Regions from separate parts of the Parazoarcus communis genome, predicted to be linked through region 1. Evidence: predicted binding sites of a transcription regulator. Region 1 holds the regulator's gene; each other region holds the start of a gene.
What was found. The regulator FNR, encoded in region 1, switches genes on or off when oxygen is low (the NO sensors DNR and NnrR bind a similar motif). The targets are predictions, from matches to a motif close to TTGANCTAGNTCAA.
Positions count from the first base shown of each region.

Region 2: the regulator FNR is predicted to act here: its motif matches at 2,843-2,856, upstream of CEW83_RS19260 (hemerythrin domain-containing protein).
Region 3: the regulator FNR is predicted to act here: its motif matches at 4,141-4,154, upstream of CEW83_RS13655 (OmpW/AlkL family protein).
Region 4: the regulator FNR is predicted to act here: its motif matches at 3,385-3,398, upstream of CEW83_RS06940 (hemerythrin domain-containing protein).

Region 1 is NZ_CP022187.1:445,356-451,102, forward strand. Features, by position in the region: gene CEW83_RS02180 (PHA/PHB synthase family protein) at 1-525, shown strand, start outside; gene CEW83_RS02185 (Crp/Fnr family transcriptional regulator) at 645-1,331, opposite strand; gene CEW83_RS02190 (SirB2 family protein) at 1,453-1,842, shown strand; gene fnr (fumarate/nitrate reduction transcriptional regulator Fnr) at 1,860-2,600, opposite strand; gene hemN (oxygen-independent coproporphyrinogen III oxidase) at 2,723-4,114, shown strand; gene CEW83_RS02205 (sulfite exporter TauE/SafE family protein) at 4,183-4,896, shown strand; gene CEW83_RS02210 (MerR family transcriptional regulator) at 4,938-5,348, opposite strand; gene CEW83_RS02215 (heavy metal translocating P-type ATPase) at 5,420-5,747, shown strand, end outside.
Region 2 is NZ_CP022187.1:4,218,754-4,224,500, reverse strand. Features, by position in the region: gene CEW83_RS19270 (class 1 fructose-bisphosphatase) at 1-809, opposite strand, end outside; gene CEW83_RS19265 (D-amino acid dehydrogenase) at 982-2,244, shown strand; gene CEW83_RS19260 (hemerythrin domain-containing protein) at 2,273-2,767, opposite strand; gene CEW83_RS19255 (glycosyltransferase) at 2,950-4,137, shown strand; gene CEW83_RS19250 (ClpXP protease specificity-enhancing factor) at 4,149-4,619, opposite strand; gene CEW83_RS19245 (glutathione S-transferase N-terminal domain-containing protein) at 4,690-5,286, opposite strand; gene CEW83_RS19240 (cytochrome c1) at 5,394-5,747, opposite strand, start outside.
Region 3 is NZ_CP022187.1:2,979,410-2,985,156, reverse strand. Features, by position in the region: gene CEW83_RS13675 (ABC transporter ATP-binding protein) at 1-719, shown strand, start outside; gene CEW83_RS13670 (M48 family metallopeptidase) at 737-1,261, shown strand; gene CEW83_RS13665 (RcnB family protein) at 1,289-1,843, opposite strand; gene dbpA (ATP-dependent RNA helicase DbpA) at 1,902-3,335, opposite strand; gene CEW83_RS13655 (OmpW/AlkL family protein) at 3,448-4,071, opposite strand; gene CEW83_RS13650 (DUF6152 family protein) at 4,426-4,812, shown strand; gene CEW83_RS13645 (hypothetical protein) at 4,829-5,314, shown strand; gene urtA (urea ABC transporter substrate-binding protein) at 5,430-5,747, shown strand, end outside.
Region 4 is NZ_CP022187.1:1,524,656-1,530,402, forward strand. Features, by position in the region: gene CEW83_RS06925 (NAD(P)/FAD-dependent oxidoreductase) at 1-1,145, shown strand, start outside; gene CEW83_RS06930 (UDP-2,3-diacylglucosamine diphosphatase) at 1,236-2,054, shown strand; gene CEW83_RS06935 (MFS transporter) at 2,076-3,296, opposite strand; gene CEW83_RS06940 (hemerythrin domain-containing protein) at 3,452-3,916, shown strand; gene CEW83_RS06945 (DUF2249 domain-containing protein) at 3,913-4,134, shown strand; gene CEW83_RS06950 (hypothetical protein) at 4,131-5,426, shown strand; gene CEW83_RS06955 (VanZ family protein) at 5,469-5,747, shown strand, end outside.

The sequences.
Region 1 (5,747 bases):
ACGCCGCCGCCATTCGACGTGCTGTACTGGAACATGGATACCACGCGTATGCCGTACGCGATGCATTCGTGGTACCTGCGCGAGCTTTACCTGAACAACAAGCTGATCCATCCCGACGCACTCGAGGTGGCGGGTGAGCCGCTCGATCTCGGCCGTATCACGCAGCCGCTCTACGTCGTTTCCGCAGAGGACGATCACATCGCGCCGTGGCTGCAGACTTTCCGTGTGATTAACCATGTCACCGGTCCCAAGCGCTATGTGCTCTCGAGCTCAGGCCACATTCTTGGCATCGTCAATCCGGTCGTCACGCCGCCCAAGCGCAAGTTCTGGGCCGGTGAAGCGCATCGCTCGGATACGGCCGAGCAGTGGCGCAATCGCACTGAAGAGCAGGCGGGCAGCTGGTGGACCGACTGGATGGACTGGGTCAAACCCCACGCCGGAGAGCTGATCGAGGCGAGGCCGGCGGCAAGCGAGCAGTTTCCTTCGCTCGCACCGGCGCCGGGAACCTATGTGCTTGAGTCCTGAGTGCGCTGGCGCGTGAAGGCTTCGGCTTTCAGCACCCGGGTATCGTGAAAGACGGCCTCTTGTTCGTTCAAGAGGCCGTTGCTTTTCGGGGGACGGCAAGGACTTGAGCGGGCGAAGTGCTACCCGCTGTAGCGCGACAGTGCCTGCGGATTGTGAAGCGTGATGCGCTTGCCGTGAACGGTGATGAGACCATGGTCTGCCAGGTCGTGAAAGATCCGCGAAAGGGTCTCGGGCGTCAGGTTCAGCCGTGACGCGATGACCTGCTTGCTCGTGGGCAGGGAGATGTCGCAAGCCTTGGTGCCATCCTCTTCGGTTTGCTGGAGGAGGTAACCGATCACGCGCTGTGTGCTCGAGCGCAGGGAATAGGTTTCTACGTCGCGCACCATGTTATGCAGGCGGACCGCCATGCCTGCCAGAAGCTTGCGTGCAAACTGCGGATCCTGATCGATCAGGTCGGATACGACGTTCTGGCCGATATGAAGCAGCGACATGTCGGTAAGCGCTTCGGCAAAAACGGGGTAGGGGCGGTTCATGAACATCACCGCTTCGCCAAAGCTTTGCTGCGGGCCGACGATCTCGACCACTTTCTCGTTGCCCTGAGCTGACGAGAAGCCGAGCTTGAGCTGCCCTTCGGTGACGAAATAGAAACCGTGGGCAACGTCGCCGCGCTGAAACAGCAGTTCACCCTTGCCCAGGCGGCGTTCGCGGGTATAGCGTGCAACACGTTCCAGCTCACTCTCCGACAGCTCCCCGAACAGGGAGATCTGACGGAGCTGGGTAAGGATGTCTGCGGCGGTCTGGTTCATTCCGTGCTCCTGCATTTCACTTTCGATTCTAGCCTGCGTGGCTGAATCCTGTTTGTTCTGTCATTGTTCGGCGCCCGACCAGGGCGCACCGGTCAGCATTTTCCCCGAGGAGGAACGAAAGATGTATCAGGCGATCAAGCACATCCACGTCACCTGTGTGATTCTGAGCCTTGCCGGCTTCGCGCTCAGGGGAGTGTGGATGCTTGTTGACAGCCGTCTGCTCACACATCGTCTGACGCGCGTCCTGCCGCATGTGGTCGATACCGTGTTGCTTGGCAGTGCGATCACGCTGGCGGTGATGATCGAACAGTACCCGTTGCAGGCACCGTGGGTGACGGCCAAGGTCATTGGCCTGATCGTCTACATCCTGCTGGGCGCCGTTGCCCTGAAACGTGGCCGAACGCGCACCGTGCGCGGGGCTGCGTTTGTTGCTGCGCTGCTCGTGTTCAGCTGGATCGTGTCGGTCGCGCTCAGCAAGAACGTCGGCGGCTGGTTCGCCGTCTTTGCCTGAGCGCGACAGTCCGGCGCTCAGCGCGCGCCGGGCTGGTGCTGAATGAGTTTCTTGAGACCGTCGTTGTCGAGAATGCGGATATGTTTCTGCTGCACCGCGACGAGGCCGTCTTCCTGAAAGCGGGAGAAGGCACGCGAGACCGTTTCCAGCTTCAGGCCCAGATAGGAGCCGATCTCTTCGCGGGTCATGCGCAGGTGAAACTCGGCGGCCGAGAAGCCACGAGCGGTGAAGCGCTGCGACATGTTGAGCAGGAAGGCCGCCAGACGCTCTTCCGCGCGCATGGAGCCCAGCAGCATCATCACGCCGTGATCGCGCACGATCTCGCGGCTCATGACCTTGTGGAACTGGTGCTGAAGGCCTTCGATCTCGCGGGACAGTTCTTCCAGCTTGGCGTAGGGAATGACGCAGACCTCGCTGTCTTCGAGCGCAACCGCATTGCACGAGTGGAACTCGGTGCTGATGCCGTCGAGCCCGATGATCTCGCCGGTCATCTGGAATCCGGTGACCTGCTCGCGACCATCTTCGAGCAGAACGTCGGTCTTGAAGGAGCCTGCACGGATCGCATAGATGGCTTCGAAGAGTTCGCCTGCGCGATAGAGCGGCTGCTGACGCTTGATCTTCCGACGCCCGCCGACAAGTTCGTCGAGGCGGTTGAGTTCAGTGTCAGTCATGCCGAACGGCAGGCACAGCTCCAGCAGATTGCATTGTGAGCATGCGGTTTTGAGCCCCGCCGCGGTGATCGGCACCGTCGCCTTCATTTGCACTGTAAACTTGCTCCGATTCCGGATTGGGGGTAGTCAGAATGTTGCCGTTGATCCAAGTCAACCACAAAACGCCGGCTTTCTGCCATTGTTAAGTAACACATCGACGCAGCCAGACCATGACCAGCCAGACAGACCTAATCTTTGATCCCCAGTTGATTCGACGATTCGACATCAACGGGCCTCGCTATACGTCGTATCCCACCGCAGACAGGTTTGTGGAGGCATTCGATGCACAAGCACTGACAGACTGGCTGGGAAAACGTGCCGTTGGCGGTGTGAGCCGACCGCTGTCATTATACTTCCACATCCCCTTTTGTAACACGATCTGCTATTACTGCGCCTGTAACAAGATCATCACCAAGGATCATGGCAGGTCTGCCAAGTATCTGAATTACCTGGAAAAAGAGATCGAAATGCAGGCGGCGGCCCTGGGGGGGACACGTCAGGTCACGCAGTTACATCTCGGGGGTGGAACGCCGACCTTCCTCTCGCACGCGGAGATGCATCAGTTGATGGATGCGGTCCGCAAGCACTTCAACCTGGTGCCGAATGGCGAGTACTCGATCGAGGTCGATCCGCGCAAGGTGGATTTCGACACCGTCGAAATGCTGGCCAACCTCGGCTTCAATCGCATGAGCGTCGGCGTGCAGGACTTCGCCGAGGACGTGCAGATTGCGACCAACCGCGTGCAAAGCGTCGAAGAGACGAAGCTCGTCATCGACGCGGCGCGGGCAACCGGCTTCAAGTCGATCAGCATGGACCTGATCTATGGTCTGCCCAAGCAGAATGTGATCAGCTTCAACCGCACGCTGGAGCAGGTGCTCGAACTCTCGCCCGATCGAATCTCGCTGTACAGCTACGCGCACCTGCCGGGACTGTTCAAGCCCCAGCGCAGGATCATTCCGATCGACCTGCCGTCAGCGGACTCCAAGCTTCAGATTCTGCAGCTTGCCATCCGTCGCCTGACCGACGCCGGCTACGTCTATATCGGCATGGACCATTTCGCGAAGCCGGATGACGAACTGACCGTGGCGCAGCGGCAGGGGCGCCTGCACCGCAATTTCCAGGGCTATTCGACCCAGGCCGAGTGCGACCTGCTTGCCTTCGGTGTGTCGGCGATCGGCAAGATCGGTCCGGTCTACGCGCAGAACGTCAAGACGCTCGACGAGTACTACGATGCCCTCGATCGCGACGAGCTGCCCGTACTGCGCGGCATTGAGCTCACCGCCGACGATCTCCTCCGGCGCTCGATCATCCAGGCGCTGATGTGCCATTTCGAGCTGTCGATCGAGTCGATCGAGATTGCACACCTCATCAAGTTCCATGAGTACTTTGCTGACGAGATCGCCGACCTCAAGGAAATGGAAGAGGCTGGGCTGGTGAAGATCGACAAGGACTGGATCAGCGTGCTGCCCGCGGGCCGTCTGCTGGTGCGCGGGATTGCGATGTTCTTCGATCGCTATCTGCGCTCGGATCGCGAGCGCGCCCGTTACTCCCGGGTGATCTGACCGGGCGGGGAGGCGCGGTGCAGCGTAGAATGCGCGCACCGCATCAAACGCTTCATAGCTGATTGAACATGCCCGAAACCGGTTATCTCGCCGTCTTCCTGATCGGCCTCCTTGGAGGCACTCACTGTGTATCGATGTGCGGCGGCATTGTCGGAGCGCTTACGGTACAGGTGCAGACGCCATCGAGTCGCAGTCGGCAGTGGCCGATTCATCTCGCCTACAACCTTGGCCGGATCACCACCTACACCTGCATTGGTGCCGGACTCGGCGCGCTGGGCTCGGTCGGCATGCTCTACGATGGCGTTCTGCCGGTCCAGATCACGCTCTACGTGCTCGCGAACCTCATGCTGGTGGCGCTCGGGCTCTATCTCACCGGATTCACCAAGCTGCTCGTTCCGGTAGAGCAGCTCGGTCACCGCCTGTGGCGCCGCATTCAGCCGCTGAGCCGTCGCTTCCTGCCTGCCCGCTCGGTCAAGCAGGCCTTGCCGCTTGGCCTGCTGTGGGGCTTCCTGCCTTGCGGACTGGTGTATTCGGTGCTGGCGACTTCCCTGGTAACCGGCTCTGCGCTGCGTGGTGGGGGGCTGATGCTGGCTTTCGGGCTTGGCACATTGCCCAACCTGATGCTGGCCGGCATGCTGTTCAAGCGTTTTCGTGACATCACGCGCAATGGCAAGGTCCGCTTCGCCTCGGGCTTGCTGGTGCTCGGCTTCGGCGTGTTTGGCCTGTTCCACGCCCAGACGCTGGGCGGGCAACTGTGGAGCGGAGTGGTGTGCGCGGTCTGAGCGCCGCCTTCAGAGCAATGGTTCAGCGCTGACGCGAGGTCTTACTCGCTCGACAGTGCGCGAAGGATCGGACAGGGGGCGGGGGCATCAGTGCGCTGACAGCACCCAACCAGTTCGGTGAGCGCGTTGCGCATTTCCTGCATCTGCCGGATGCGGGCATCCAGCAGTTCGATCTTGCTTCGCGCCAGTGCGCGCGCGCGGTCGCGGTCGGTGTCCTCGTTGAGCGCCAGCAGGTCATCGATTTCTTCAAGCGAAAACCCCAGTTGCTGTGCCCGGCGAACCGCGCGCAGACGGGCAAGTTCGCGCTCGCCATACACCCGATAGGCGCCGCGTTTCTGCTGAGGTTCTGCGAGCAGGCCACGGCGTTGATAGTAGCGGACGGTTTCCACGCCCACGCCTGCTGCCTTTGCAAGTGCGCCGATCGTAAGCCCCTTGCTTGTTTGCTCATTCATTGCTTGACTCCGTACATGAGTACGGGGTTTACACTGCGCTCTATCGAATCGTCCCGCAAGGGAGAAACTCAATGACCGCACAATCAACATCATCGGCAGGTCCGGCGCAATCAGCGTCCGCTAACGCAACGCTTGAACTCGCCATCAGCGGCATGACCTGTGCTGCATGTTCCACCCGCCTCGAGAAGGTGCTCAATCGCCTTCCCGGTGTCGAGGCCACGGTCAATCTTGCAACCGAGCGTGCAGTCCTCCACTTTGAGCCTGGCGCGCTTACGCTCGATGCGGCGAAAGCAGCCGTCGAACGTGCCGGATTTGGTGCGAGCGAGGCGGCCACCATTGTGCGTGAAGAGGCCCGTGCGAAGCAGAAAGCGGCGTGGGACGTCGAATTGCGGCATTTCT
Region 2 (5,747 bases), 800 kb from region 1:
TGGGCGCGGCATTTTTCGTCGAGCGGATACATGAAGATGCCGCCTCGGGTCAGCACACGGTGCACGTCAGCCACCATTGATGCCACCCAGCGCATGTTGAAATCGACACCTCGGGGGCCGGCCTTGCCTTCCTGCAGTTCGGCGATATAACGCTGAACCGGCGCCTCCCAGTGGCGGGCGTTGGACGCATTGATGGCGTATTCGCGGGTTTCCTCGGGCACCGTCATGTAAGGAGTGGTGTAGACGAAGCTGCCCATCTCGCGATCGAGCGTGAAGGCGTGAACGCCCTTGCCCACTGTCAGCACCAGCTGGGTGGAGGGGCCGTAGATCGCATAGCCGGCGGCCACCTGCTCGCTGCCCGGCTGCATGAAGCTTTCCTCGGTCGGATCGCCCTCGCCCTCGGGGTTGCGCAGCACCGAGAAGATCGTGCCCACCGTGACGTTGATGTCGATGTTTGACGAACCGTCGAGCGGGTCGAACATCAGCAGATAGCCGCCCTTGGGGAAATCGAACGGGATCTGATGCACGGTTTCGACCTCTTCGGACGCCATCGCCGCAAGGTGGCCACCCCATTCGTTGGCCTGAAGCAGGATCTCGTTGGCAATCACGTCGAGCTTCTTCTGTGCCTCGCCCTGCACGTTGTCCGTGCCGGCCTCGCCCAGCACGCCTGCGAGCGCCCCTTTGGACACATTGACACCGATTGCCTTGCAGGCGCGAGCCACGACCTCGAGCAAGAGCCGCAGATCGGCCGATACGCGTCCGGCGCGCTGCTGCTCGATCAGGAATTGGGTAAGGGTGACGCGACGCATGTGCAAAACTCCCGGAGACGGATGATTGAAGATGTCAGACCCGATTATCCCGTTTCCGCGACGTCTGCGCACCACGAGATGCACACTGGCGGTTATCATTTACGGCTTGGCGGTTCGCTGCCCTGCCCCGGACACGTACCGGGCAGTCTTTCTGGAGCACATAAGCCAAGTTATGCATGTGATGGTTCTCGGCGCCGGCATCACCGGCGTCACCACCGCCTGGTACCTGAAGCAGGCGGGGTTCGAGGTCAGCGTGATAGACCGCCAGCCGCAGGCCGGACAGGAAACGAGCTTTGCCAATGGCGGTCAGATCTCGGTCAGCCATCCCGAGCCCTGGGCCAACCCTGCAGCACCTTTCCTGGCGCTGCGCTGGCTCGGCCGGGATGACGCTCCGCTGCGCTTCAGCCCTCAGGCAAGCCTTGACCAGTGGCGTTGGGCGCTGTCCTTTCTGCATGAGTGTCTGCCGTGGCGCACGCAGCGCAACACCGAGGCGATTGCAGCGCTTGCCATCCACAGTCAGCGCGAGCTGCACCGGGTACGCGCAGCCGCCGGCATCGGGAACGACTACGATGCGCGCGAGCAGGGCATTCTTCACCTGTTTTTCAGCGCCAGGGATTTCGCGCATGCACCGGCACGCGCCGAGCATCTGATGCGACTCGGCATTGACGTCCGGGTGTGCTCAGCCGCCGAATGCCTTGCAATCGAGCCCGCGCTCGCCGCGCTTGCGCCGACGCTCGCGGGTGGTCTGCATGCACCGGGCGACGAGAACGGCGACGCGATGCGTTTTACCAGCGCGCTGGCGAAGGTGCTCGCACGCGACGGTGTGCAGTTCCACTATCAGACGACAATCGAGCGTCTGACCCACACTGGCGGCCTGATCGACGGTGTCGAGGTACGTGACAGCGAAGGGCGGGCTGGCACCCTCACCGCCAACGCCTATGTGGTGTGCATGGGCAGCTTCAGCCCGCTCATCGTGCACTCGCTTGGCGAACACCTGCCGATCTATCCGGTGAAGGGCTATTCGATCACGGCGCCGGTTGCGGACCCGGCACGGGCTCCGCAGGTCAGCCTGACCGATGAATCCCGCCGCATCGTCTGCTCCCGGCTCGGCGACCGGCTGCGTATCGCCGGCACAGCCGAACTCAACGGCTTTGACCTCACGATCGATCCCGCGCGCGGCCGTGCGATTCTGGACTGGGCCCGCACGCGGCTGCCCGGCGCCATCGACCCGGCTCAGGCGAAACTGTGGACCGGGCTGCGCCCCGCCACCCCGAGCAACCTGCCGATCATCGGCAAGGGGCGCGGCGTCAATCTCTGGTACAACACCGGCCACGGCACGCTGGGCTGGACCCTGGCCTGCGGCTCGGCCGAGATTCTCGCCGGCCTGATGCACGGTCGCGCACCGACCGTGCCCTTCCCCGTCCGGCGCCCCTGACACAGCGGGCGCATCGCGGGGGGGGGGCTTACACCTTCTCCGCGTCCGCCCGGGCAGGTGCAGACGTGCAGGCACAACTGCCTGCCGGTGCACTCCCGCTGCAGTCACCCTCAGGCGGCGTGATCACGCCGGTCTCGACATCGAAGCCGATACTGTCCAGATGAAAGGCCAGTGCGGCATCCATGCCATTGACGTGATTGTCGAACCAGGCAGGCAACTCCTCCATCAGCCGTTTGCCCAGAAACGCATCACCACGCTCGAGACGATTGCGTACGTCACGCATCACGACCAGGACACGGTCGTGCTCGGCACGATGGCAGCCGGGGAAATTCACCTGCTCCATCCAGCGATTTTCCTGATCGAAATGTGCTTCGGTGTGGGCGATGAAGTCATCGAGGCGTGCCAGAAAGTGCTCGGGCGCAGCCTCGACAACGGCGTTGTAGTGGCTCACGAACTCCTCGTGGGTCTGGTCCATCTTTCCGAGACCGAGCTGAAGCTGCTCGTTCCATTGCATCAGTGCCATCCTTGCATTCTCCTGAACATCGGCCCACTCGGGCCTTGCGGTGCCGCTTTATAACGCAGAATCGTCACCGGTCCGATGATGTCGGTCAACCGCATACTGTAAAAACCCTTCCCCTCCAGGACACTGCAATGAAGCGGTCATCGGGAAACGCTAGATTGGGCTGACGACAACCGGCACAGACCATGAACATCCTGATGATTTCAGATGTGTTCTTTCCCCGCATCAATGGGGTCAGCACATCGATAGAGACGTTCCGCAACTCTCTCAAGGCACGCGGCATCCGCTCCACGCTCATTGCCCCCGCCTACCCTCAGCACAGCACCAGCAGCGCGGGCGACATCATCCGGATTCCCTCGCGCTTCATCCCGCTAGACCCGGAGGATCGCATGATGCAGCGTGCGGCGATCCACGACCAGATCGCAGCCTTGCAGGGACAGCGCTTCGATCTGGTGCACATCCACACGCCCTTCGTTGCGCACTACGCCGGACTCGAACTGGCGAAGGCCCTCGACCTTCCCTGCGTCGCCACGTATCACACGTTTTTTGAGGAATACCTCTTTCACTACGTACCCTTCGTGCCCCGCGCATGGCTGCGCGGCGCGGCACGACGCTTCTCGCGCCAGCAGTGCAACGAACTCGACGCCGTCATCGTGCCCTCACGGGCGATGGCCGATACGCTTGCGGCCTACGGTGTGAGCACGCCGGTGCACATCCTCCCCACCGGGATTCCGGAACACCAGTTTCACGGTGGCGACGGCTGTCACTTTCGTCAGCGCTACGACATTCCCAAGAGCCGGCGCCTGCTGCTCTTTGTCGGCCGGGTCGCACACGAGAAGAACATCGACTTTCTCATCGACATGGTCGGTGAGCTGCGCAGGAGCGAGCCCGCGGCAATGCTGCTCATTACCGGAGAAGGTCCTGCGCTGAGCAGCCTGCGCACGAAGGTCGAACGTGCAGGCCTCGGCGAGCACATCCGCTTCCTCGGCTACCTCGACCGTCACAACGAACTGCACGATTGCTATCGGGCCGCGGATCTCTTTGTATTTGCGTCACGCACCGAAACGCAGGGGCTTGTGCTGCTGGAAGCGATGGCACTGGGCACGCCGGTGGTGGCCCTTGCCGAAATGGGAACGGTGGATATCCTGGCACCGCAGCAGGGCTGCAGGATCGCGCCGAACAATCCGGTCCGCTTTGCGGAGATCGTTGCCCAACTGCTGAGCGATCGCAGACAACTGCAGCAACTGGGGAGCGATGCGCGGGACTATGCGCAGCAGTGGCACACCGAGGAGATGAGTCGGCGACTCGGCGCACTCTACGAAACGTGGGTCACAGATCACCGGCGTCAGGCGGCGCAGCTGAGCGTCGCCTGACGGGGTGGGTATTACTTGACGATCTTGAGATGGCCGCCACGAGGGGGCGGCGGACGATCGTCACCGGACTTGGGCGACTCGGACGGCTCGGGCGATGCCTCGGGCTCGGGTGCAAGCTCGAGCCCCGTCACATCGGCGTCATCCGGCGCATCTTCTTCGAACGGCTCACCATCATCGATGTCCGCCTCGAACGCCATGCCCTGCCCGTTCTCGCGCGCATAGACGGCCAGAACATTGCTCATCGGAATCAGGATGTGTTGCACCGAGCCGTTGAAACGCGCCTGAAAGCTGATCGACTCATTGTCCATCGTCAACTTGTTGGTCGCGTCCGCCCCGACGTTGAGCACAATCTGACCGTCCTTGCCGTAGCCGGGTGGCACGCGGGTGCTGGAATCGACCCGGGCGGCAAGATAGGGCGTGAAGCCCTGATCAGAACACCATTCGTAGATGGCACGAACCAGGTAAGGCTTGGTGGATACCATGTCTTGCGTGTCCTAAGTTCCGCCCGACCGGACCGCACAATCCCGCGCGACCGGTCGAAGCGTCGTCATGTCAGCGCCGCATTACCTTCTCGGACGGCGTCAGCGCGTCGATGAAACCCTGACGGCTGAAAATGCGCTCGGCGTACTTCATCATCGGAGCAGCCGCTTTCGGCAGTTCGATTCCGTAGTGCTCAAGACGCCACAGCAAGGGCGCGATCGCCACGTCCAGCATGGAAAACTCGTCACCCAGCATGAACTTCTGCTTGGTGAAGATCGGTGCCAGCTGGGTCAGGTGGTCGCGCACATGCGCGCGGGTCTTGTCCACGCCTTTCTGGTTGGCCTCGAGTGCGGCGATGTGAGCAAACAGCTCGTGTTCGAACGTATGCAGCAGTTGCCGCGCCCGCGCACGCAGGATGGGATCCGGCGGCATCAACTGCGGATGCGGGAAGCGCTCGTCGATATATTCATTGATGATGTTCGACTCGTACAGCACGAGATCGCGATCCACCAGCACCGGCACGCGGCCGTACGGGTTGATGATCGCAAGGTCTTCGGGCTTGTTGTAGAGGTCGACATCGATCACCTCGAAATCCATGCCCTTCTCGAAGAGCACGATCCGGCAACGGTGACTGAAGGGATCGGTCGTACCGGAATAAAGATTCATCATGATGTTGCGACTCCGGATGCAAAAAACAAAAGCGCACCACGCATTGATTTGCGCGGTGCGTCTGGAGGGAAACGAGTGTCAGGCCTTGCGGCCAGTCACCGATCCGCTCAATGAATATCCTTCCAGTAGTTCTTCTTCAGCGCGAGCGCCAGAACGAACAGACCTGCAAGGAAGGCAAGCACAACCATGCCGATGGTCTTGCGCTTCTCGGCGACGGGTTCTCCCATCCAGACAATGTAGGACACGAGATCCGCGATGGCATTGTCGTACTCTTCGGCGGTCAGCTTGCCCGGCTTGACCAGCTCAAGCGTCGAACCATGGTCGCCGGCCTTCGCCACCTGCTCACCCTGAAGCTCCCACAGCACGTGCGGCATGCCGACGTTCGGGAAAACCAGGTTGTTCCAGCCCGTCGGACGGTTCGGGTCACGATGGAACTGACGCAGGTAGGTGTAGAGCCAGTC
Region 3 (5,747 bases), 2.0 Mb from region 1:
TCCGCCACGGCGAGAAGATCGGACTGGTCGGGCGTTCGGGTGCGGGCAAATCCACCATCGTCAATCTGCTGCTGCGTTTTTACGATGTCGAGCAGGGGCGCATCCTCATCGACGGGCAGGACATTGCGCAGGTGACCCAGGACAGCCTGCGCGCCCAGGTCGGGATGGTGACGCAGGACACCTCGCTGCTGCATCGCTCGGTGCGCGACAACATCCTGTACGGGCGTCCGGATGCGACGGATGAAGACATGATCGCGGCGGCCAGGCGCGCCGAGGCCCATGACTTCATTCAGACCCTGACCGATCCTCACGGGCGCACCGGCTACGATGCGCATGTCGGCGAGCGCGGGGTGAAGCTCTCGGGCGGTCAGCGTCAGCGCATCGCGATTGCGCGTGTCATGCTCAAGGATGCGCCCATCCTGCTGCTGGACGAGGCCACGAGCGCACTCGACTCGGAAGTGGAGGTGGCGATCCAGGCCAGTCTGTACCGCCTGATGGAGGGCAAGACGGTGGTGGCGATTGCGCACCGGCTGTCGACCATCGCCGCGATGGACCGTCTGGTCGTGCTCGACAAGGGGCGCATCGTCGAGGAAGGCGACCATCGCAGCCTTATGGCGCAGGGCGGACTGTATGCGCGGCTGTGGTCGCACCAGAGCGGCGGCTTCCTCGGCGAAGAGGCCGGGGACGAGGTCGCGGACGAAGTTGTGCAGGCCGCCTGAGTGCGGGGAGCGAAACGATGAAATACCTCAGCGGCTATCCCGAAGCCCTCCTTGCCCAGGTTCGTCAGCTCATGGAGCAGGGCCGGCTGGCGGATGTGCTGGCGCAGCGCTACCCGGAGGCGCATGCGGTGCGTACCGATAACGCGCTCTACGACTATGTGGCCGGGCTCAAGGCGGACTTCATGCGCAAGGCCGCACCCCTGTCGCGGGTGAACTACGACAACAAGCTGCATGTCGTGCGCCACGCGCTCGGTACTCACACCAGCATCTCGCGGGTACAAGGGGGCAAGCTCAAGGCCAAGCGCGAGATCCGCATCGCCAGCGTGTTTCGCGACATGCCGCCGGAGTTCCTGCGCATGATCGTGGTGCACGAACTCGCGCACCTGAAGGAGAAGGACCATGACAAGGCCTTCTACCAGTTGTGCGCGCACATGGAGCCGGCCTATCACCAGCTTGAGTTCGACCTGAGGGTGTACCTCTGTCATCTGGATGCGGGTGGCCAGCCGCTGTGGTCGGCCGGCCCGGAAACGCCTGCACCCTAGATCGGGTACGGCGTTCCGGCAGCGGACTTACCAGCGCAGATCCTCGATCGCATCCACCACCATGCCGGTACCGATCGCGATCAGCAGGATGTCGGCTGCAACGCGCACGTAGCGATGGCCCGCCGGTGGCGCGCCGATTTCGACCACGATGGCTGGCGGCAGGTCGTAATAGACGACGTCGCGTGGCAGCGGGCGTCCCTTCGACCATTTCCTGGCCAGCCCGGGGGGCATGCAGCCGTTCCCTTTCTTGCTCAGGCCGGGCGGGCAGCGGGCGCTTGAATAAGTCTGGCGGTAGTAGTTCTGGATCACGACGCGATCATGGTCGTGGTCCCTGAACCGATAGCTGCCCGAGCGCTCATGAACGTCATACCTGCGATCATCCCGTCGGTCGTCTCGCCTGTCATCGCGATATTGCGATCTCGACTCGGTGTGAGCCTTGCTGCCTTTGTCGCGCTGTTCGTGCCTGTCCTTACCCTTGTCCTTACCGCTCCATTCCGGCTTTTCGGCAAAGCTGGGCGCACTCAGTAGCAGTCCGAGCGCGAGTGTGGCCAGCAGGCGACCCTTGAAAAGTCGATTTGTCATGCGTTTCTCCTCTGTGGGCGAGGTTCGAATCTGGGTGCTCCGGGGGTGTTCGAGGAGCTTACAGCGACCTGACTTTGACCTTCTTGCCCTTGATCTTGCCGTCTGCCAGTTTGCGGACGGCCAGTGACACGATATCCCGGGCTACCGCCACATAGGTGTAAGCATCCGTGACCTGAATCTTTCCGACCTGTTCGCGGGTGAAGCCGGCTTCGCCGGTGAGCGCGCCGAGCACGTCGCCGGGCCTGATCTTGTCCTTGCGCCCGCCGAGGATCTGCAGGGTTGCCATCGGCGGCAGCAAGGGGGCGTCACTGGTCGTTTCGAGCTCGTCGAGCCTGTGCCATTCCGGCTCGAACTTCTGCGCCTCCGCGATGGCGGCGATGCGGCGCTGATCGGCGCGACTGGCCAGGCTCAGCGCCCAGCCGTTCTCGTCTGCACGTCCGGTGCGGCCGATACGGTGCACATGGATCTCCGGGTCGGGGGTGACGTCGACGTTGATCACCGCTTCCAGTCCGGCGATATCCAGGCCACGGGCGGCGACGTCGGTGGCGACCAGCACCGAACAGCTGCGGTTGGCGAACTGCACCAGTACCTGGTCACGCTCGCGCTGGTCCAGCTCGCCGTGCAGGGCAAGGGCGTGGATGCCATGCGATTGCAGCACCTCGAGCAGGTCGCGACACTGCTGGCGGGTGTTGCAGAAGGCCAGGGTGCTGACCGGGCGGTAGTGCTGCAACAGCTTCACCACGCCTTCAAGGCGCTGTTCATGCTCGACTTCGTAGAAGCGCTGGCGGATCTTGCCGCTGTCGTGCTGCTCCTCGAGCTTGACCGTCTTTGGCTGGCGCAGGAAGCGTGCCGCAAGGCGTGCAATTCCGTCCGGGTAGGTGGCGGAGAACAGCAGGGTCTGGCGGTGCGGCGGGCAGGCGTCCGCGACGGCAACGATGTCGTCGAAGAAGCCCATGTCCAGCATGCGGTCAGCCTCGTCCAGCACCAGGGTGTTGAGGGCTTCGAGCCTGAGCGTGTCGCGCTGCAGGTGGTCGAGCAAGCGCCCCGGCGTGCCGACAACGACATGCGCGCCGTGCTCCAGGCTGTTGATCTGTGGCCGGATCGGCGAGCCGCCGCACAAGGTCAGCACCTTGATGTTCTCGGCCGCGCGCGCCAGGCGCCGGATCTCCTTGGCGACCTGATCGGCCAGTTCGCGCGTGGGGCACAGCACCATGGCCTGAACCCGCGTGCTGCGCGCATTGAGCTTGCCCAGCAGCGGGAGGGCGAAGGTGGCCGTCTTGCCGCTGCCGGTCTTGGCCTGTGCGATGAGATCGTGCCCGCCCAGCGCCAGCGGCAGCGCCGCAGCCTGGATTGGCGTCATCGTGAGGTAGCCGAGCTGGTTAAGGTTGGCCAGGACTTCGGGCGCGAGGGCGAGTTCGGCGAATGCAGGCGCAGCAGAGACGGGTGTGTCAGGCGATGCGCCGTCTTCGGGGATGTCAGGAGTCGAGTTCATACCGGATTATACGGTGCCCCCGGTATGAGACCCGAACTGGCGCGCATGCTGCGCACGACGCAAACAGAAAAGGCACCCGGAGGTGCCTTGAAAGCGGGACCTTGCAGCAAGGTCAGAAGCGGTAGCCGACGCCGATGCCGAGGGTCAGGGGGTTCAACCCGAGCTTACCGATCTTGCCGCCATTGAGTTTGACGTCGGTTTCCATCTGGATGTACTTGGCATCGATGTTCAGAGACCAGTTCTTGTTCAGCATGTAATCGGCGCCGACCTGGGCGACCAGGCCCACCGTGTTGGCGTCCACCGAGACCTTGCCCAGCGCGGTGTCGAAGCTGCGGTCGGTGAACATGGTGAAGTTCACACCCAGACCAACATAGGGCTTGAAGGCGCCGAGTTCGGTGAAATGGTACTGAACGAGGAGTGACGGCGGCAGGGCATCGACGCTGCCGATCTTGCCGAGCGCGGAAGTCTTGATGTCGACTTCCTGCGGGTAGGTCAGGACCAGTTCTGCAGCGATGTTCTTGGTGAAGAAGTAGCTGATGTCGACTTCGGGGATCCAGCGGTTGTCGGCTTCAACCTTGCCAACGCCGACATGCTGAAGGTTGTCGCCATTGTTGTTGTCCCAGTCCAGGGACACGGCACGGGCGCGAACCATGAAGCCGCTTTCGTCTGCAAAAGCGACACCCGAGGACAGGACACAAGCGGCAGCGAGGATCCCGACGGCGATATTCTTTTTCATCTTTACTCCCTAGTAGTGACAGCAGAACTGAAACGCGACGAATGCTACTGCTGCGGAATGTCTGCGATTTTGACCGGGGTCAAAATAACCATTATTAAATAGTGGTTTTTACGGGCTGCGCACTCTGTGTGCCATCCTGTCCGTCTTCCCCGAAAAGTCGTCCCTGCCGCCTTGGCCTGAGGAAAGGCCCCGGCACACAAGGCACGGATTCATGGCGTCACCGGGCGGAAAACTTGCGGACGACGGGCGCTTTTTCCGTTTCTCGTTGTCCATGCTGATTCAGACAAGGCAGCGCTTGCGCCGGTGTGTGGCCTGAGCAGTCTTCCATGGACGGATCGACGAGGAGGTGTGGAGATGAAAACGTTCGCGAAATCTCAGGTGTGGCTGGCCGGGCTGGTGCTGGTCATTGGCATGTTCGTGGCTCAGGCCTCACTCGCGCATCACGGCTGGGCGTGGGCGACGGACATGGAGTTCGAGCTGACCGGCACGATCACCAAGGCGCGTCTGGGCAACCCGCACGGGGAGTTGAATGTCGCCGTCAAGGATGAAAGCTGGGTGGTTGAAGTCGGACAGCCGTGGCGCAACGAGCGCGCCGGCCTTAGCGACGAGATGCTCGGTGTTGGCCGCGTCATCACGGTGCATGGTCACCGTTCGTCCAACCCTGAGCAGCGCGTGATGAAGGCTGAACGCATCATCATTGATGGCAAGAGCTACAACCTCTACCCCGACCGCAAGTCCTGAGGCTTGAGCTGCGCCCATGATCGACAGCTGGCTGCTTGCTCTCGAGGGGGCGGTGCTTGCGCGCTCGCTGCGGGCCTCGGTGTGGGTCTATCCGCTGGTCAACGCAGCCCATGTCCTCGGGGTGGCATTGCTCGTCGGTGCCATCGTCCCGCTCGACCTGCGCTTGCTCGGCGCTTGGCGCGCGCTGCCTCTGGCGCCGCTGTGGCACGTGCTGACGCGTACCGCAGCATTCGGGCTGATGCTCGCCGCGGGCGCCGGGGGGCTGATGTTCATCGCGCGAGCCACCGAGTACGCTGCGTCCCCCCTTTTTCTGGCAAAGATAATGATCGTGGGTGTGGCGACGGCCAATGCACTGGCCCTGCGCACGATCGGGCTCGATGCCTTGCTGCGTTCGGAAACCGCACCGCCTAAGCTGCCCGGGCGGGTGCGCTTCGCAGCGCTCGTTTCGCTGCTGGGCTGGCTGGTGGTGCTGCTGCTCGGGCGTCTGGTGGGGTATTCGTAAGGCACGGTCCTGCCCCTCCTACGCAATCTTGCGTATTCCTGTTCCAGCGGTGAATCCCTAATCTGGCATTGCAGCGCAGCAATGCGCTCCTACTACCGATTACTGGGAGACCCACATGCAGACTCGTCGCAGCTTCATCAAGGCACTGGCCCTTTCCGCTTCCATCGCAGCGATCGGCGCGCCGATTGGCGCACATGCAGCCGACACCATCAAGGTCGGCATCCTGCACTCGCTCTCGGGCACGATGGCCATTTCCGAGACGGCGCTGAAGAACGTTGCGCTGATGACGATCGAAGAGATCAACGCCAAGGGCGGCGTGATGGGCAAGATGCTCGAGCCTGTGGTGGTCGACCCCGCTTCCAACTGGCCGCTGTTCGCCGAGAAGGCCCGTCAGCTCGTGGCGCAGGACAAGGTGGCCGCAGTGTTCGGCTGC
Region 4 (5,747 bases), 1.1 Mb from region 1:
CGACCGCAGGCCAGCGCGGCCGGCGCGTACTGCTGCTCGATCATGCCCCCAAACTTGCCGAGAAAATCCGCATCTCGGGCGGCGGGCGATGCAACTTCACCAACCGTCGCGTCGCTGCGGAACACTTTCTGTGCCGCAATCCGCACTTCGTCCGCTCGGCGCTCTCGCGTTACACGGCGCGCGATTTTATCGACCTTGTGGAACGTCATGGGGTTTCTTATCACGAGCGCGACTGGGGACAGCTGTTTTGTGATGATTCCGCGCAACAGATCATCGATCTGCTGCGCGCCGAATGCGAAGACGGGGCAGTCCAGTGGGCCATGCCGGCCAGCGTGCAGGCAGTGGAACGCACATCGGACGAGCATGATCGATTCGTCATCGCCACGACCATGGGTCGATTCTACGCCCACAGCCTGGTGATCGCGACCGGCGGGCTTTCCATCCCCAAGATCGGCGCCAGCCCTTTCGGCTACCGTATCGCCGAGCAATTCGGCATCCCCGTCATCGCACCCCGCCCCGCGCTGGTGCCGCTCACGTTACCCCCGGAAACACTTTCGCTGCTGGCACCGCTGGCCGGCGCCTCCTTCGAGGTCGAAGCCTCCTGCCGCGGCCCCGCCTTTCGCGAGGCCGCCCTGATCACGCATCGCGGGCTGTCAGGCCCCTCCATCCTGCAGGCGTCGAGCTACTGGCAGGCGCAGGCCTATGAGAAGGATGACTGGGCACCGGTCAGCCTCAACCTGCTGCCCGGAATCGATGCCGAGGAATGGCTGATGGCGCATGCCAGCGAGCGCGGCCTGCTCGCCAACCTGCTGTCCGAGCGCCTGCCCCGACGCTTCGCCCACGCACTGTGCGCGCTGCAAGGCTGGGAGAAGCCGGTCAACGCGTTCCGCCATGCGGATCTGCGCCAGATTGCCGCCACCCTTGCCGACTGGCAGCTGGTGCCCTCCGGCACCCAGGGTTATGCCAAGGCCGAGGTCACGCTCGGCGGGGTCGACACCAACGCACTGTCGTCAAAGACGATGGAAGCGCGCAAGCAACCCGGCCTGTTCTTCGCGGGCGAAGTCATGGACGTGACCGGCCACCTCGGCGGGTACAACTTCCAGTGGGCGTGGTCATCCGGTTACGCAGCAGGCCAGCACGCCTGAGCCGGGCACACCCGGCCCCGGCCAGACATTCATCACCCTGTCACACGCCTGCGCCACGCTTGACGGCGACCCCATCGCCCCAGGCCGCACATGCAGGAAAAACAGGTTCGCTCGATCTTTCTGTCGGATATCCACCTCGGCACGCGCGGCTGCCAGGCAGAACGTCTGCTCGATTTCCTGCGTTACCACGATTCCGAGAATCTCTTCCTGATTGGCGACATCGTGGACTTCTGGGCAATGAGCAGAAGCATCCACTGGACCAGCACCCAGAACACCGTCGTGCAAAAGGTGTTGCGGCGTGCGCGCAAGGGCACGCAGGTGGTCTTCATTCCCGGCAACCATGACGAGGCCTTGCGCGAATACATCGGCACCACATTCGGTGACATCCGCCTCGAGTCAGACTGGATTCACGAGACCGCGGACGGGCGGCGCTTCCTGCTGCTGCATGGCGACGAATACGATCAGGTCACCCGCCATCATCGCTGGGTCGCGGTACTCGGTGACGTCGCCTACAACGCGCTGGTCCGCATCAACGGCGGACTGTCACGCATCCGGCGCCGCCTGGGCATCTCCGGCTACTGGTCGCTCGCCGGCTACGCCAAGCGCAAGGTCAAGACCGCGGTCAGCTTCATCTTCGACTTCGAGGACTCGGTGATGCACGGCGCGCGCGAGCGCGGCGTGGATGGCGTGATCTGCGGACACATTCACTGGGCGAGCATGCGTGAGGTCGATGGGCTGACCTATGTGAATTGCGGCGACTGGGTCGACAGCTGCACGGCCATCGTCGAGCATCTCGACGGCCGGCTTGAGCTGATCCACTGGGGCGCCCAGCCCACAGCACAGAAAGCACTGCCAGCGCCCACCGCACAGACACCGGAGCGGGAACAGGAGGCCGCAGTCAGCGCCTGAACCTGGCCGCACGCGGGCCGCTCAGCCCGGTTGCGCCCGACGCCACGGCAACAGCGGCAAATAGGCGAGCACCTGGACTGCGATCAGGCCGCCAAAAGCGAGGCTCAGCGATGCAGACAGTGTCTGCCCCGCCAGCTGCAAGGCATCAAGCGCCAAACCCAGGCCCCACTGCACGGCGAAGGCACCGGCAAACGCCATCAGGTTGATTGCCGTCGATACGCGCGCGAACACCTGACGGGGAAAATTCGAGGCGGTTGCGAGGTAGGTCTGTGAATTGACCGACGACAGCGCACCGAGCAGAAACCACAGCACCACCAGCGGACCCAGATCGAACAGGATGCAGAGCTGCACGCTCAGCATGCCCGCATAGCCGAACTGAATCAGGTTGAGCGGGCGCACGCCGCGCGTTGCAAGGCGCACACCGAGAAGGCCAATGGACAATTGCCCCGCCAGCATGCCGACATTGAGCGCTACCAGATAGCCTGCGGCCTGGGCCAGCGACAGCCCGTTTACGCTCATCAGCCAGGGCACGGCCCAAAGGCTCTGCATGGCCATGAAGCCGCCGGTAAAGAACATCGACGACGCTGCGAATTTCAGGAATGCAGGGGCAGGAAAGATCCGCACCGCCGCGCGCAAGGCATCGAGCAGACGCTCGTTGTCCCCGTGGCTGGCCTCGTCGGGCAAGGACAGGAAAATCCACAGCGAGATCATCAGCGCAAGCGCGGCAATGGTCCAGAACACACCGCGCCACCCCATGAACGGCAGCAAGGCCTCGACCGGTGCGCTTGCAGTGAGCGCGCCCAGCGCACCCGCGGCCATGATGAAACCGGTCATCGAGCTCTGTCGTTCGGCCGGATACCACATTGCGAAGCCTTTCAGCGCCCCCATCAGGCAGGCCGACACACCAACCCCGACCAGCGCGCGCGCACCACCGAGACCGGTAAGCGAATCGCCCATCGCAAAGGCGGCACTGCCCAGCGCGGTCAGCAGCATCAGACAGCCTTCGACCCGGCGCGGACCGAAGCGGTCGAGCGCAATACCCACCGGAATCTGTGCCAGACCGAAGGCCAGAAAATAGGTGCTGGTCAGCAGCCCGAGATCGGCGGCGGAAAGGCCGAGCTCGCCCGTCAGCGTGGGCGAAATCACTGCATTGACCGTACGCAGCAGATAGGACAGGTAATAGCCCAGCGCAAAGGGCAGGAAAATCCGCCCCCAGGCGCCTGGGGCTTGGGCAGGACTCATTTCGGGGAATCCGTTCGGCAAAGGCGGCATTCTGCACGTTTTGCACCATCAAGGGGCGCCCGCGGAATCCAGCGGCATGTTCACGATATTGACCCGCGTCAAGGCTGTAAAGGGATCGATGCGGAGAATCGAGACATTCCAGAGGAGTTCTGCCAATGTCCCTTTCCAGCCTGATGACCGACGACCACCGTGCCTGCGACCACGTTTTTGCCCGGCTCGAGACCCTCGTCGCCAAGGGCGACTGGCCTGCCGCCGCAACTGCCATGTCGGCATTCGCCGCGGCGCTGAACGCACATTTCCTGGCGGAGGAAGAACACCTCTTCCCCGCATTCGAAGCCGCGACCGGCATGCACGGCGGCCCCACCGCGGTGATGCGGGCCGAACATGCCGAGATGCGAACCTTTCTTGACAGCATGCAGGCCGCAATTGACGCCCGCGACGGCGACGATTTTGCGGGCGAAGCCGAAACCCTGATGATCATGATTCAGCAGCACAACATGAAGGAAGAAAACATGCTGTACCCGATGTGCGATGCCCGCCTTGCCGACCGCAGTGGCGAACTGGCAGGCACGCTCGATACGGCCCTGCATGCCCGCACAGCCCCCGGAGCCATGGCATGAACACACCGACGATCGTCGACGCCCGCGGCATGGAACCCCCCGTGCCCTTCGAGATGGCGATGGAGGCCGTGGCCGACCTCGCCCCCGGTCAGGCAGTCACGCTGCTGCTCGACCGCATGCCCCATCCACTGTTCCGTATCCTCGATCGCGACGGCTACCGCTATACCCCGACGGTTCGTGACGACGCAGTGGTCGAGGTCCTGATCGAGCGCCCATGAGCGGCGCCAACCCCGGCCTGGGCTATGAGGCAACGCCGCCGTTTTTGGCACCGCTACGCTTCTTTCTCACCGCACCGCTGTTCGGCATCGTCGCCGGGCTGGTGCTGATCGGCGACAGCGGCCTGCTTGCATCGCGCTGGACGCCGGGCACCCTGGCCGTGGTTCACCTGTTTGCAGTCGGCTTCCTGCTGCAGATCATGCTTGGCGCGCTGATCCAGATCATGCCCGTGGTCGCCGGGGCGGCGTTGCCCGCACCGCTGCTCACCGCCCGACTGACCCACGTCGGGCTCAGTCTGGGTGCGGCCGGACTTGCGGCCGGACTCGGCTTCGGCCTGCCGGTCGTGCTGATCGGCGCCGCGGCACTCCTCGGGCTGAGCATTTTCGGCTTTCTCGGCTGCGCCACCGTTGCCATCATTCGTGCGCCAAAGTCGTCCATGGCAAGCCACACGCCGCGTGATCTGCGCCTTTCGCTCACCGGCCTTGCACTCGCCGTCGTGCTGGGCCTCTCGATCGCACTCGGGCTCAGCGGCGGCGCTGCGCTTCCCCTGCCCTTCACGACTCAGGTCAATCTGCACGCGGGCTGGGCGCTGCTTGGCTGGGCCGGCATTCTCCTCGCGGCGGTGAGCTGGGTGGTGGTCCCGATGTTCCAGATCACGCCCGCCTATCCGGTCGCGCTTACCCGTTACTGGGCCCCCGCCATCCTCGGCCTGCTGTGCGCATGGTCCGTGCTCAGTATCACCGGCTTCGACCAGACCGCGATCGTGCTCGCGCTTGCCCTGATCGCCGCCGTGATCTGCTTTGCCGGCATCACGCTGCGCCAGCAGGCGCGCACGCGACGCAGCACACCCGACGCATCCTTTCGCGCCTTCCGCCTGGCAATGGTGACCCTGATTGCCGGCGCCGGCCTGCTCGCCTTTCCGCATTTCTCCGATGCTGAGCACTGGCCCGTGCTGGCCGGCATCCTGGTCCTGCACGGTGGCCTGGGCGGCGCCACCAGCGCCATGCTGTACAAGATCGTGCCCTTTCTGGCGTGGCTGCATCTCACCCAGGCCAAGGTCAAGGCACCCAACGTCAAGAAGATGCTCCCGGATGCGCGCGCCAAAGCACAGCTCAGGATGCACGTGCTTGCGCTTGCAGCGCTGCTTGCTGCTGCACTGGCGCCAGCGCTGGGAGCGCTTGCGGGACTCGCGCTGATTGTGGAGTTCGGCTGGCTCATGCTCAACCTCCTCCATGTCGTCAGGATGTGGCGGGCAAACGCCCCCACGCCACAGCGCGCCGTCACACCAGCCTGATAAGATCGGCGCCTGTTCCGACCTCAGGCACCCGTCCCGCTCATGCTCCGTATCCCGCCCGCCCTCAGCCGCAGCCTCTTCATCTTCGCCCTTGTCGCCGTGTTCTGGCTCGCCCTGCAACCGGCACCCGATGTCGTCCAGATCGTCAGCTGGCAGGACAAGATCGAACACGCCGTGCTGTTCGCCGTGCTGATGGTGCTGGGCAGCCTTGCCTGGCCGGATCGCATGCCGCAGCTGGTGCTCGGTCTGCTCGCCTACGGTGCGGCGATGGAGGTGGCGCAGTCCTTCACCGACTACCGCTTCGGTGACCTGTGGGACTGG